3 regions of the Terrabacter sp. 01T434 genome follow, and region 1 is predicted to be linked to each of the others. Evidence: riboswitches for the same ligand, from Rfam matches in the RefSeq annotation. Region 1 holds a riboswitch; each other region holds the start of a gene.

The links. A riboswitch is a leader RNA that binds a small molecule or an ion and turns the genes downstream of it on or off. The one in region 1 is predicted to bind cyclic di-AMP.
Region 2: it holds a riboswitch for cyclic di-AMP, as region 1 does, so the genes downstream of both, AC1DIW_RS00415 (transglycosylase family protein) here and AC1DIW_RS20700 (CHAP domain-containing protein) in region 1, are expected to answer to the same signal.
Region 3: it holds a riboswitch for cyclic di-AMP, as region 1 does, so the genes downstream of both, AC1DIW_RS12600 (C40 family peptidase) here and AC1DIW_RS20700 (CHAP domain-containing protein) in region 1, are expected to answer to the same signal.

The regions. Positions count from the first base shown of each region.
Region 1 is NZ_JBFTPP010000012.1:112,986-117,533, forward strand. It holds gene AC1DIW_RS20690 (N-acetyltransferase family protein) at 1-36, shown strand, start outside; gene AC1DIW_RS20695 (alkene reductase) at 190-1,260, opposite strand; gene AC1DIW_RS20700 (CHAP domain-containing protein) at 1,515-2,282, opposite strand; cyclic di-AMP (ydaO/yuaA leader) riboswitch at 2,386-2,572, opposite strand; gene AC1DIW_RS20705 (sortase domain-containing protein) at 2,848-3,669, opposite strand; gene AC1DIW_RS20710 (hypothetical protein) at 3,687-4,511, opposite strand.
Region 2 is NZ_JBFTPP010000001.1:80,875-85,422, forward strand. It holds gene AC1DIW_RS00410 (serine/threonine-protein kinase) at 1-1,718, shown strand, start outside; cyclic di-AMP (ydaO/yuaA leader) riboswitch at 2,040-2,228, shown strand; gene AC1DIW_RS00415 (transglycosylase family protein) at 2,235-2,921, shown strand; tRNA gene AC1DIW_RS00420 (tRNA-Thr) at 3,107-3,179, shown strand; gene AC1DIW_RS00425 (winged helix-turn-helix domain-containing protein) at 3,341-4,548, opposite strand, start outside.
Region 3 is NZ_JBFTPP010000005.1:293,316-297,863, reverse strand. It holds gene AC1DIW_RS12610 (MFS transporter) at 1-461, shown strand, start outside; gene AC1DIW_RS12605 (iron-dependent transcriptional repressor DtxR) at 491-1,186, shown strand; cyclic di-AMP (ydaO/yuaA leader) riboswitch at 1,393-1,557, shown strand; gene AC1DIW_RS12600 (C40 family peptidase) at 1,560-2,417, shown strand; gene AC1DIW_RS12595 (DsbA family oxidoreductase) at 2,516-3,196, shown strand; gene AC1DIW_RS12590 (carboxymuconolactone decarboxylase) at 3,230-3,580, opposite strand; gene AC1DIW_RS12585 (SHOCT domain-containing protein) at 3,627-4,025, opposite strand; gene AC1DIW_RS12580 (hypothetical protein) at 4,510-4,548, opposite strand, start outside.

The DNA of each region.
Region 1 (4,548 bases):
GTGGCCCCGGGGCAGGATCCACCCGAGCCCACATGACCCTCGCGCAAGTCCGCCGGGGTGGACCTGGTGAGCTCGGGAGGGGCCAGATCGCCGCATCAAGTCCGCCGGGGTGGACTTGCGCGAGGTCGGGGGGCCAGATCGCCGCGCCAAGTCCGCCGGGGCGGAGCTGGCGCGGCGATCCAGGCGGTCTCAGGGGAGGGTGGGGTAGTCCGTGTAGCCCTCGGCGCCGCCGCCGTAGAAGGTCTGCGGGTTCGGCTCGTTGAGCGGGGCTCCCTCGCGCCAGCGGCGGACGAGGTCCGGGTTGGCGAGGAACTCGCGGCCCACCGCCACGACGTCACCGAGGTCGCGCTCGAGGATGTCCTCGACCTCCGCGAGGTTCGTCACCGACGAGAAGCCGGTGTTGAGGATGATCGGCCCGCCGAAGCGCTTGCGCAGGTCGCGGACGATGTCGGACTCCGGGTCGCCGAGGATGCTGAGGTAGGCGAGCCCGAGCGGCGCGATGCCCTCGACGAGGGACTCGTAGGTGGCCGCGGTGTCGGCCTCGTCCTCCTCGAGCACGCCCTGGATGTTGTGGGCGGGCGAGATGCGGATGCCGACCCGGTCGGCGCCGATCGCCTCGGCCACGGCCTTGGTGATCTCGACGACGAGGCGCGCACGGTTCTCCGGCGAGCCGCCGTAGGCGTCGGTGCGCTGGTTGCTCGACGGCGCGAGGAACTGGTGCGGCAGGTAGCCGTTGGCGGCGTGAACCTCGACGCCGTCGAGCCCGGCCGCGACGGCCTGGCGCGCAGCGTGGACGAACTCCGCCACGAGCGCGGGGATCTCGTCGGTCTCGAGGGCGCGCGGGACGGCATACGCCTGCTGACCCTTCGCGGTCACGATCTCGCCCGGCGCGGCGATGGCGCTCGGGGCGACGCTCTCGAGGCCGCCCTTGTTGTCGGGGTGCGCGATGCGACCGGCGTGCATGAGCTGGACGACCACGTGGCCCCCGCCTGCGTGCACGGCGTCCGCGACGAGGCGCCAGCCGGCGACCTGCTCGTCGGAGTGGATGCCGGGGGTGTCGAGGTAGCCCTGGCCAACGGCGCTCGGCTGGGTGCCCTCGGTGATGAGAAGGCCGGCGCTGGCGCGCTGGCCGTAGTACTCGGCGTTGAGCTCGGTCGGCGCCTGGCCCTCGCCCGCGCGGTTGCGCGTCAGCGGTGCCATGACGAAACGCTGGGGGAGGTCCCAGCGGCCGATGCGGATGCTCTCGAAGGCCGTGGACACAGGCCTGCTCCTCACTGTCGGTGACTCTTGGGTGACTCGTTCGGTGGTGGTTGGCGGCAACCACCCGCAGCGGGTGGAGGTTTCAACTACCTGGGCGACAAGGCGCAGAGCCGGAGGAACATTCCCGTTTGTCCAGGGTTGCCGGGGGTTGTCGAGGGGTTGGCGGGGGTATGCCGAAGGGGAGGACGCCGCAGCATCCTCCCCTTCGGACAGCGCTCAGTTCGCGAGGAACTCCGCAACCATCGACGCGTCGGTCACGGCGCGTAGATGAACTGCATCCCCGAGCTGAGGGTGACGGTGCGCGTGTCGTAGTTGTAGGCGCCGGCCGTCGCGTTCATCTCGATGATCGTCACCTGGTTGCCGTTGACGGCCGTGACCCAGCCGACGTGCCCCACGCTGGAGGAGCCGGCGACGCCGGGCTGCATGACGATGATCGAACGCGTCCGCGGCATGCTGCCCACGGTGTAGCCCGCGGACCGGGCGCCAGAGGCCCACGCCATCGCGTTGCCGGTCCAGCCACCGGGGTAGTAGCCCTCGGACTGGTACCACTTGTTGAGCGCGCCCCACGTGCACTGGCCCGGGGTGGCCCAGTTGTGCGACGAGCGCATGCCCGACGAGGCGCCGGGGACGGCGGTGTTGCTGCTCGACTTCGTCGACGAGGTGCTCGTCGTGAGCGTCGTGCGGGTCAGGTCGCGCGAGGCGCGTGCGGCAGCGGCCTGGCGGGCGGCGGCAGCGGCCTGGCGAGCGGCCGCAGCCTGGGCGGCAGCAGCCTCACGTGCGGCCTTGACCTGGATGTCCTCGATGACCGTCGGCGCCGTCTTGGCGCCACGCTGGGCAGCGACCTGCTGCGCCGCGGGGGCGTAGCCGATCTTCGACAGCGCGGTCGGTGCGGCCGCAGCAGGCGCGTGGGCCGGGCCGACGGCGGCCGGGGCGGCGACCGTCGACAGGGTGTCGGCGCTGGCCGGGTTGGCGAAAGCGGCGACGAGGCCGCCGGCGGCGGCCACGACGGCTCCGGCCTTCATGGCCGGCTGAGCCGACTCACGAGCGAGGAGCCTGAGTTCGTAAAGGGAGTTGTGACGGCCCGGTGCACGGTGGCGGCCGCGGATGTTCTCTGAGTTCACGCTTGATGCCTCTCCGCGCCTACGAAGTTAGCTGTCGGGTTCGGGCGGAAAGGTGCCCGGGCTGCCTCCACCTCACGATCAGGTCGTGCGGCGGTGCGGTCTTCACCCCAAGGACATCCGAAATCGTTGCGTCGGACGTCCGGAGAAACGTGTGGTTCCTCCGCTCCTGTCACAAGGTTTGATCTCCCTCGCCAGGCGGTGACAGGACTAGGCGGTCCACCTCGCGAGAGCCCGACCTGGTGGCCGGGCTCCCGGAAGACTAAACGAGTCGACTGGCAAATGTCACGCCACGGTAACGACGCGGCGCCGGAGAGATCCTTGAATGTCCTCTTTGCAGGTCTTTGCCGCGGCTTTACCCGGCGCTGAATGAGACGTAGGTCACAGGTAAACGGGCAACGGGGTCGAGGGCCCACTGATAAGTCGCTCCGTCCCCGTCCGGCGCATGCCGCCAGACAGGACGTGGCTCTCAGGTGACGGTGGAGAGGTGGCCGAAGACGACGACGTTGTCGCGGTACTCGTTGCGGCTGTCGGTCGGTCCGCCGCAGGTCACGAGACGGATCTCGGCCTGGGTGAAGTCGCCCTTGTAGACGAGCTCGGTCGGGAACTGCGTCTTCTTGAAGGCTGCGACCCGGTCGACCGTGAAGGTCAGGTGCGAGCCGTCGCGGCGGGAGACCTTGACGACGTCGCCCGCCTTCACCCGGCTCAGCTCGTAGAAGATGCCCGGCACCCCCGAAGGCGTGTCGACATGGGCGGCCAGGACGGCGGGTCCGAGCTGGCCCGGGGTGGGCCCGGCGCCGTAGAGCCCGACCTCCTGTGCCGTTCCCGGGACGGAGATCGTCCCGTCCCTCTGGATGCCGAGCGGCACGAAGTGTGTCGAACGCACGCCGATCGACGGGATCTCGATCCCGGTCGGCTCGGAGGCCTCGAGGAAGTTCCCGATGCCGCTGGCCCCACCCCTCGCGGGCGATGACGTACCAGGCACCGAGCGGGGTGCCGCTGGCGCGCCCGGCCCACCGGAACCGGGGGTCGCCGTTGGACCCGCGTCGATGGGGGCGGGAGGTGCGGATGCCGTGGGCACCGCGCTCCTCGCTCCCACCGCTGCGGGCTGCGGCCGACCAGGCGTTCCCCGGAGACCGAGCGTGAGCGCGACGATCCCGACGACGAGCAGGACGGCGGTGACGGCGAGGGCCGCCGCGGCACCCTGGGTGATCCGGTTGGTGATCCGGTTGGTGATCCGGCCGGTGACGCGGCGACCGCTCGACGACGGCCGCTCGGGCTGGTCAGGCATCGAGCCGGCCCGGTCGCTCAGGCGCGCGTCCGCGCGCGACGGGCGGCGAAGACGCCGGTCCCGCCGGCCGCGAGCAGGGCTGCGCCACCCACGAGCATGAGCGCCTCGTTCTGCCCACCGCTCGTCATGCCGACGCTGTTCATGCCGACGCTGTTCATGCCGCCGCTCTTGAGACCGTCAGCGGCGAGGCCGCCGCCGGTGTGCATGCCGCCCGCGGGCGCGACGCGCAGCGCGCCACACAGGGCCGGGTCGGTGGCCTCGGTGGGGAGCGAGGGCATGAGGTCGCTCTTCGTGTCGCCGGAGTACTTGCCGTCCTTGTTGTAGTCGACGCCGTGGATGACGACGACGGACTCTCCGGCGGAGATCGCCTGGGCGACGTCGCTCGAGACCGCGATGCTCCCACGCTGGTAGGTCAGCTTGCCGCCAGGTGCGGTGTCGAAGCGGTCGATGGCGAGACCCGACTTCGGGCTCGTGTCGCCGGTCTTCGTCAGCGAGACGACGATGTCGCCGTAGGCGGGGCCGCCCTCGGTCGTGTTGAGGTGGCCGTCGCCGTTCTTGTCGTCGGACAGGGCGGGGCACTCGTGACGGGCTGCAGCGGCGAAGTGGATGTGCGCGGCGTGCGGGCTGTCGGCGAGCAGGCCGTTGGCGGCCATCGTCACGGTGATCTGGTTGCCCTTGACCTCGACCATGGCCGTGCCGCTTCCGTTGACGCCACTGCCGGCGACGGGCTTGAGGTTGGCGCTGACGAAGCCGTCGGCCGCGAACGCAGGGCCGACGCTGAGGGCCAGGGCTGCGGCTGCGACGAAGCTCGCGCCGGCGATCCGAGTGGTGGTGGTGCGCATCTGTTTCCTCCTTGACGAGGAGATGAACCGTCCATTC
Region 2 (4,548 bases), on a different contig from region 1:
AGCAGCGGCTCGGCCCCTACCGCCTCATCGAGGAGATCGGCGAGGGGGGCATGGGGGTCGTGCACCTCGCCCTCGACCCGCGTGGTCGCGCCGTCGCGATCAAGGTGCTGCGCGCCCACGTCGCCCATGACGCCGACGCGCGCCAGCGGCTCTCCCGCGAGGTCGACACCCTCTCGCGCATCCGCGACGCCCGCGTCGCGAGCGTCATCGACGCCGACGTCATGGCCCCGCGGCCCTACATCGTGACCCGCTACGTCCCCGGCCCGGCGCTCGACGAGGTCGTCGAGGAGCGCGGCCCGCTGGCACCGGCCGACCTGCTGCGCCTCGCCCGGGGCATCGCCGAGGCGATCCGCTCGATCCACGCGTGCGGTGTCGTCCACCGTGACATCAAGCCGGGCAACGTCCTCATCGAGGACGGCGAACCCGTGCTCATCGACTTCGGCATCGCCCACCTGCAGGACGACGTGCGCCACACCGTCGGCGGGCTGGTCATGGGAACACCGGGCTACCTCTCGCCCGAGCTCGTCGAGGGCGCCGCGATCACCGACGCCACCGACTGGTGGGGCTGGGCCGCCACGATCACGTATGCCGCGTCGGGACGACCGCCCTTCGGCCGCGCCCGGATGGACGCCGTCCTCACCCGCGTCCGGGCCGGCGACGTCGACCTCGACGGGGTCGACCCGCGCCTCGTGCCCCTCCTTCGCGCGTCGCTCTCACCGGACCCGAGGTTGCGTCCGCACGCCGACGAGGTGATCGCCGCCCTCGAGCTCTACGCCGCAGGACGGGCCGCGACGGTCCCGACGCCGAGCGGCGGCCTCTGGGACGACGGCCGGTCGGGCGGCCCGGGTGGCTCGGGTGCGGTCCCGGGCGACACCCAGGTCGTCCAGGGCGGCAGCACGGCGGTCATGCCGCCCCTCCCGCCCCCGGCCGGGCCGCCCGTCGCGCTCCCGACGGCGCACCGCGGGGCCGACACGGCGGCGCGGTGGGCCCCGCCCCCGACCGGCCCGCGTGCCCCGGCACCCGACCTCACGGCATACGACCACGGGGACGTCGATGACGGCCCGGGGGGCGGCTACTGGCCCGAGGAGGAGTGGGACGAGGAGGAGCCCGCCCCGCGCGAGGGCGACCCGCGCATCGGCCTGCCGATGCGCACCGGGCTGCTGGCCGCGGTCAGCGCCGCGTGGATCGGTGCCCTCATGGCGTGGCCGGGCATCGCGCTCGTCGCGCTCGTGGCCCTGTCCGCGCTCGCCCGCGCCACCGACCGCTCCGTCACCGCCCTGGTGCTGCGGCGCTACGACTTCGGGCGGCGGCGCAGCGACGTGCCGTTCGCCGTCGTCTCGAGTCCGTGGCACCTCGTCGTCGGCACCATCGCGACCGTGGTGGGGCTGCTGCTGCCCGTCGCCGTGGCGCTGGCCGGTGTGTTCGCCACCGCCCTGCTCCTCGCCGGCACGCAAGGCACGGAGCTCGGCCCCGGCGCACCGATCACCCTCGCCGTCGGCGGCGTCCTGGGCCTGCTCATGCTGTGGTGGGGTCCAGGTGGCGCCTCGCTGCGGCGTGGGTCGCGCTCGATGGTGCGACGCCTCGTGCCCGTCGGCCTGGCGTCTCAGATCGTGGGAGGGCTCTTCGTCGTCCTGGGTCTCGTCGCTGCGCTGGTGGCGTTGCGACACGGCGCGAGCCTCACGTGGAAACCCTTCTCCGGCAGTCCTTTCGGGCCGTGACGACCGGAACGCTGCGAGCCTGAGGCGTTCCGGAGCTGCCTGTGGGGCTCGCCAGAGACCTCTGTGCCACTCCTGTGTCCCGTAGCGCACCAGCGTCGGCAGCGGCTCCGAAAAAGATCACGGAAGTGTCTCGGCTTGGGTTGTGCGAGGTGACATCGTCACGTACCGTCAGTGCTCGGCGGAACCCGGCCTCGGCCGGAACGGGAACTTCACCACTTGGTTCCCGGCTCGCTTCGTCGCGTCCGGCTCCACACGTACGCTCCCACAACTTCACATGGACACCCATCAAATCCGTTCCCTGAGCGCGCCGAGCCTCGCCAGCCAGGGATGTAGCCCACACCCGTGGGCCGGGCGAGGACGGGGGACCCAGTGTGGCCAGTGAGTGCATGTGTGTCGAAGCACGTGTCAATGAGGACGAGAACTGGCCTGGGGGTGAAGTCGCTTCTGCGACAGGGCACCTGACGCCCCAACCCGACAGCTAACCCCGCAGGCGCGCGTCAGGAAGGAATCACCACCATGCAGTACCTGTCCAAGCATGCTGCTGCCAAGAAGATCTCGGTCAAGCAGCGCATCGCGGGAGTCGGCATCGCCGGAGCGGCCACCATCATCGGCGGCCTGGCCACGGCCGGATCGGCCAAGGCATCCTCGGTCTGGGACGCCGTCGCTGCGTGTGAGTCCAGCGGCAACTGGGCCATCAACACGGGCAACGGCTTCTACGGAGGCCTCCAGTTCACGCCGAGCACGTGGAGCGGCTTCGGCGGCACGGCCTACGCCCCGCGCGCCGACCTCGCCACGCGGGACCAGCAGATCGCGGTCGCCCAGCGCGTCCTCGCCACCCAGGGCCCCGGCGCCTGGCCGGTGTGCTCGGTCCGCGCCGGTCTGACGCGTGCCAACGGCGGCGCGACCTCGAGCCAGATCACGGTCTCGCGTTCCACCACGCGCGCGCCGCTGACGACGACGAAGAAGGTCACGACGTCGACCGTCAAGAAGTCGGTCAGCAAGAAGAAGACGTACGCCGCCGCGCCGGTCGCGAGGAACACGGCCAAGGGCGCCCAGATCACCGTGCACAGCGGTGACACCCTCGGCAAGCTCGCCCAGCGCTACCACGTGGCCGGTGGCTGGCAGGCCCTCTGGAAGGCGAACGGAGCGCGCGTCACCAACCCGAACCTGATCTTCGTGGGTCAGACGCTGCGTCTTCCGTGAGTTTTTGATACAACTGAGCCGGACGGCCCCGCGCCACCAACCCCTGGGTTGCGCGGGGCCGTTCTCTCGTTCCCGGACGGCGAGCCCGTCGCCGGCGCGAAGCGCGTCCGAGGCCCGTCGGTTTGCATGTATGCCGCTGGGCTCGGTTACGCTTTCGCCCGTCCGCGGCGCTCGCGCCCGGGCGTGCTGGCGTGGCGCAATTGGTAGCGCACCTGTCTTGTAAACAGGCGGTTAGGGGTTCGAGTCCCCTCGCCAGCTCCGTGCTCAGATCGAGCAACAGGGCCCCTACCTGCGGTTTCGCGGGCATGGAGGTGGCTTGGGGCTGATCTCGGAGTTGCCCTCTGCGAGTCGGTGTCCATCAGCACCTCGAAACCGAGTCTGTCGCGGGAGACGGCAGATGGGGCGGTGACGTCGCGTCCTTAGTAGAGCCCCAACTCTGTCGCCCGGCGGATGGCGGCGCGGCGGCTGTTGACGCCGAGCTTCTGGTAGATGTGCGCTACGTGCGTCTTGGTGGTGTGCAGCGAGATGAACTCGGCCTCGGCGATCTCGGCGTTGGTGAGGGTGGTTGCGAGGTACTGCAGGATCACGCGTTCGCGGTCGGTGAGGCGCGCACTCGACCCGAGACCGTGGTTCTCGCGCGGCCTCGAAAGGCGCGAGAGCACCTGAGTGAGTGCAGCGTGGTGGCCGGTCCCGTGCCGCAGGTGGGCCCGGAGCAAGTCCACCATCCGGTTGCCCCCAGCGATGAACGGCCCGTAGAGCTGGTCGGGTTCAGCCGCGGCCAGCGCGTGTTCGAGTGAGGCGTGGGCGTCGGCCTGACCCAGCATCGCCCGGGCTTCTGCCTCGATGCAGCGCGACAGGCAGGTGATGTGCACCAACGTGGTGCTGATGGGCACCCGGTCCAGTTCCGCCAGCGCCGCCGCAGGATCCCCCGCGAGCAGCAGGACCTTGGCCCGGTGGGCTTGGGCGAGTCCGTACTCGGGCCCCGCCAGGGCGGACGAGGCGAGCGCGGCTGCCTCGCGCGGCTTGCCCTCGGCGATGAGGGCCAGTCCCTCCAGCCCGTCGAGCATCGACGGCCACCATGGCGGGACCGTCCCGGACCCGGACATCGCCCTGATGGCGGTGATGCTGGCTCGAGCCGCTCTGGCGTCACCAAGCGCCAGGCATGTCGTGACGTGGAAGTTCAGCGTGAGCCCGCGCAGCTCCCTGTCGAACGGCAGCACCATCGACAGGCTTCGCTCGAGCTGTGACCGGGCTTGGGTCAGGTCACCCCTCCAGTAGTCGAGCCAGCCGAGGTAGGCGACGGCCGGTGCCAGCGTCACGAGGCCGGCCCAGCCTCGTTCGGAGGCCCGCTCCAGCACGTCGACGGCGACGTCGTGGACCTCGGTGAGCCGGCCTTCGGCAATCGCAGGAATGCACGACTCCGCCAGAGCGGTCAGTTCAAGGGCGACCAGCCCGTGGTCGTGCGCGGTCGCGGCCGAGGCCCGCAGCATGTGAAGAGCGAGCTCGAGGTGGCTCTGCAGACGGGCTTCGCCCATGCCGACTACAACCTGCAGGGATGCCGTGATCGTAGGGTCGGGGACACGCTCTGCCCGCGCCAGCTGCTCGAGCAGGGCCTCACCCGTCTCGA
Region 3 (4,548 bases), on a different contig from region 1:
TCGGCGTGGCCGGCGCCATCGACATGGCGCTCTTCTATCCGTCGGGGTGGCTCATGGACCGCCACGGTCGGGTGGCCGCTGCCGTGCCGAGCATGCTCGTGCTCGGTCTGGGGATGGCCCTGATGCCGCTGGCGACGAGCCTCGTGGCCGTGACGGCCGCCGCCACGGTGCTCGGCATCGGCAACGGTCTCGGGGCAGGCCTCATCATGACCCTCGGGGCGGACGCGTCCCCCGCGGACGGGCGAGCCCAGTTCCTCGGCGGCTGGCGCCTCTGCGCCGACCTGGGAAGGGCCGCGGGCCCGCTGGCGTTGTCAGGGCTGAGCGCCATCATGTCCCTCGGTGCCTCCGCCGTGGTGCTCGGTGCGGGTGCCGTCGTCGGGGCCGGCTGGCTGCGCCTCTGGGTGCCACGGCACGACCCGACCCGGGTTCGCGATCGTGACCCGGCGACGAGCGGTCCGTGAGCGCTCCCCGACTCTGAGAAGGTATGACCGTGACGGACCTGATCGACACCACCGAGATGTACCTGCGCACCATCTTCGAGCTCGAGGAGGAGGGCATCGTGCCCCTGCGCGCGCGCATCGCGGAGCGTCTCGGCCACTCGGGCCCCACCGTGTCGCAGACGGTGGCCCGCATGGAGCGCGACGGGCTCGTCGCCGTCTCGGGCGACCGTCACCTCGAGCTGTCCGACCACGGACGGCTGCTCGCCACCCGTGTCATGCGCAAGCACCGGCTGGCCGAGCGCCTGCTCGTCGACGTCATCGGCCTCGAGTGGGAGTACGCCCACGACGAGGCCTGCCGGTGGGAGCACGTCATGTCCGAGAAGGTCGAGCGCAAGATCCTCGGCCTCATCGGCGAGGGTCTCGAGTCGCCCTACGGCAACCCCATCCCGGGGCTCGACGAGCTGGGCGTGCGCCAGGACGCGGACTTCCTCACCGGCCTGGTCACCTTGGCCGCCGCCGTCGGCGACGCCCCCGCGGTCGTGACGATCCGGCGCATCGGCGAGCCCGTGCAGGTCGACCCCGAGGCGCTGGCGCTGCTGACGAGCGCGGGGGTGATGCCCGGCGCCCGGGTCGCGGTCGTGCGCGACGGTGCCCGTGTCGTCGCCGTCCGGGAGGGCAGCGAGCCGTCCACGGGCGTCTCCCTGCCCTACACGGTCGCCGTCCACGTCTTCTGCCAGTCCGTCTGACCAGCGGGAGTCGTCAGGGTTTGCCCGGCATTGCACGGTCGATATGTGTGGTTATGCCACATCTTGGCCGAGTGTTTGAAAATCCTTTACTTCCGCGTGGCATCGGGGTGACAAGGCCCACTGACTTGGGTACGGTGGGCGAACTTGCTCTCCCCGTCGAGCGAGTGCCCCGGGTCGAACCGCCTAGTCCTGCCATCGACCACGTGGCTCGGCACGAACCGCATGGCAGGAGCGGGGGAACCACTTTCTCCGGGCGTCGAGAGACGCCCTTGGGGTGAAGCCCTCCGTGGACCGAACCTGGTCCGAGCGAAGGCCGGGCAGTACCTCCAGCCCGAACCCGACAGCTCACCTCGCAGGCGTCGAGAGGTCAACCGTGGCTCAGAACGTTCCCGGGCGCCATCGCGCCCCCGGTCGATTCAACGCGATCGCAGAGCTCAAGACGATCGCCAAGGAGTCTGCTCAGCCCGCCGTGAAGGGCGCCGCGATCGTGGCGGCCACGGGTGGCCTCGTCGCCTCGTTCGCCGGCACGGCGAACGCCGCCGACGGCACGAGCAGCGTCACCGCGCCCGCCGCAGTGGGCCCGCAGGTCGGCACCCCGGCTGCCGGCAACGCCCTGTCCTCGATCGGCTACGCCGCGCCCGCCCTCAAGCAGGCCCAGGTCAAGCCCCTCGTGATCGAGGACATCCAGGTCAAGACCGAGCGTGCCGCCCAGCAGAAGGCCGCCGATGAGCTGGCCGCAGCCCAGGCCGCGAAGCAGGCTGCAGCCGACCAGGCCGCCGCCGCGCAGGCCGCCGCTGCTCGTCAGGCCGCCACGCAGCGCGCCTCGCGCTCCACCTCGGCCCAGCGCCCCGCGCTCAACGCCGCTCCGGCTGCGGCCCCCGCCCCGGCACCTGCCCCGAGTGCCAGCGGCATCGTCGGCATCGCGCAGTCGCTCTTCGGTGTGCCCTACGTCTACGGCGGCACCACCCCCTCCGGCTTCGACTGCTCGGGCTTCACCTCGTACGTCTACCGCCAGGCCGGCATCTCGATCCCGCGCACGGCCTCGGCCCAGCAGTCGGCGGCCACGCGGGTCAGCAGCCCCAGCCCCGGCGACCTGGTGTTCTTCGGTACGCCTGCCTACCACGTGGGCATCTACGTCAGCCCGGGCCGCCTGATCGACGCCCAGCGTTCCGGCACGACGGTCGGCAACCACTCGATCTGGACCACGCCCTCGGGCTACGGCCGCTTCTGAGCGACACCTCTCACGCCGCATACGTGATGCCCCCACCGACGTCGGTGGGGGCATCACGCATCTCCCGGCCCGGCAGGCGCCCGTGGTTGACTGAGTCGATGACCGACCAGCCTGCTGCCGAGTCCACGACCCTCATCGAGCTCGACCTCTGGGGCGACCTGACCTGCCCGTACTCCTGGATCGCCAAGCGCCGCGTCGAGGCTGCCGTCGCAGCCTTCGAGCGACCGCACGACGTCAGCGTGCGCCTGCGCTCCTTCGAGCTGCACCCCGACGTGCCGGTGGGCGGCCAGGTGCCCGTGGACGAGCACCTGTCGATGCAGCACGGTGACGCGGGCGCCGGTCGGCTCCTCAACGCCAAGGCCAGCGAGGTGGCCCAGGCTGACGACCTCGTCTTCGACTGGGACCGCGCGGTGCGCGCCAACACCTTCGACGCCCACCGGCTGTGCGCCCTCGCCGGGGAGATGGGTGGGCCGGCCCTGCGGTCGGCCGCGGTCGAGCGCTTCCACGCGGCCCACTTCACCGAAGGCCTCGCCATCGACGACCACGAGGTCCTGCAGCGCCTTGCGGCCGAGTGCGGACTCGACGAGCGTCGCGTCTCCGCGGTCCTCGCCTCCGAGACGTATGCCGAGCACGTGCGGGCCGACGAGGAGCAGGCGCGGTCCATGGGAGTCACGGCGACACCGTTCGTCGTCGCCAACGGGTATGCCGCGGTGTCGGGGGCACATCCGGTCGAGGACTACCTCGCGCTCCTGCGCGGGGTGGCCACCCAGACCGTCTGACCTTCGCCGGGCCGCCGGGCCGCCGGACCACGGTCAGGTGTCGTCTGCGGCGCCTCCGGCCTGCGCCTCCGCCTCGAGCTCCGCCTGGACCGCGGTGGCGATCATCAGGCCGAGGGTCGTGGTGATCTTCTCGCCGGCTGACATGGCCTTGGGGCCGCCGATGATGGGCGCCACGGCAACGAGCACGCTCTGGGCGTCCTCCAGCGTCAGCTCGGTGTCGGCGGCCGCCGCGATGTTGAGCACGTAAGAACTGGCGGGGGCGTCGACGGCCGCCAGCGCGGCCAGGCGTACGAGCATGAGCACCTCGGGGCTGAGGTTCGCCCGTACGACGGATGCGGCGGTCATGTCCGCGATGGTGTCGATCAGTGGCGTTTCGTCTGACATGGTGCGTTCCTCTCGGTCGTGGAAAACTTTGGTCGGGCGGACGGCGTCAGGCGAGGGCCTTCGCCTTGAGCCCGTCGAACTCCGACTGGGTGATGGTTCCCGAGTCGAGCAAGGCCTTGGCGTCGGCGATCTGCGAGGCAGGGGTGGTGGTGCTCGTCCCCGCTACCTGCTGGATGTAGTCGGCCTGCGCGGCCTGCCGCTCGGCCGCGGCGGACATCTGCCGCTTCGTCATGCTCCGGCCGCGGGCGATCAGGTAGATGAGGGCGCCGAGCCAGGGCAGGAAGATCAGGACGATGGACCAGCCGGCCTTGGCCCAGCCGCTGAGCTCGGAGTCGCTGAAGAGGTCGAAGATGCACCGGAACCACACCATGATGGCGGCGATCCAGATGAAGAACCAGAAGCTCCAGAGGAGGACCTCCCCGAAGCTGTTGGTCATGGAGTCCATGCGTTGCTCCCTAGGCTCGTGTCCGTCGGGCGCCGGCCTGCCGAGAGAGCGCAGGTGCGTCGCCGAGGGACGTGATGTGTGGCCTGACAGCCAGGCCCACAACTCCAGACTCGGTCGCCGCAAGGGAGGACGCATCGCCCGTCTCGGGTGAGATGTGCGCCGTCGCCTGGGGGCCCTGGGGAACCGTCTGGAGCCGCTTGGGCACGAGAACGGGCTGGAAGGCCCCGTCGATGTCTGCGGCCGGGGACGCGCGGTGCGGTGGATCTGCGTGACGATGGCGTCGACTCGAGGTGCCCGTCCTCGGTGGGAGCACGGGTGCTCGCGACGCCTGATGTGCCAGCCCGGCATCACGGGACCCGGCTGGGGGAGCAGGGCGGCCATCGCTTGCCGTGGCCGGCGGATCAGCCTCTGCGGATGATGCCGCGCACGCTAGTCGCGGTCCGGGATCCCACGACGTCCTGCTGACGGACCGCGGTCCGCCTCGTCACTTGAAGTAGGCGAAACCACCTGCTGCTTCGACACG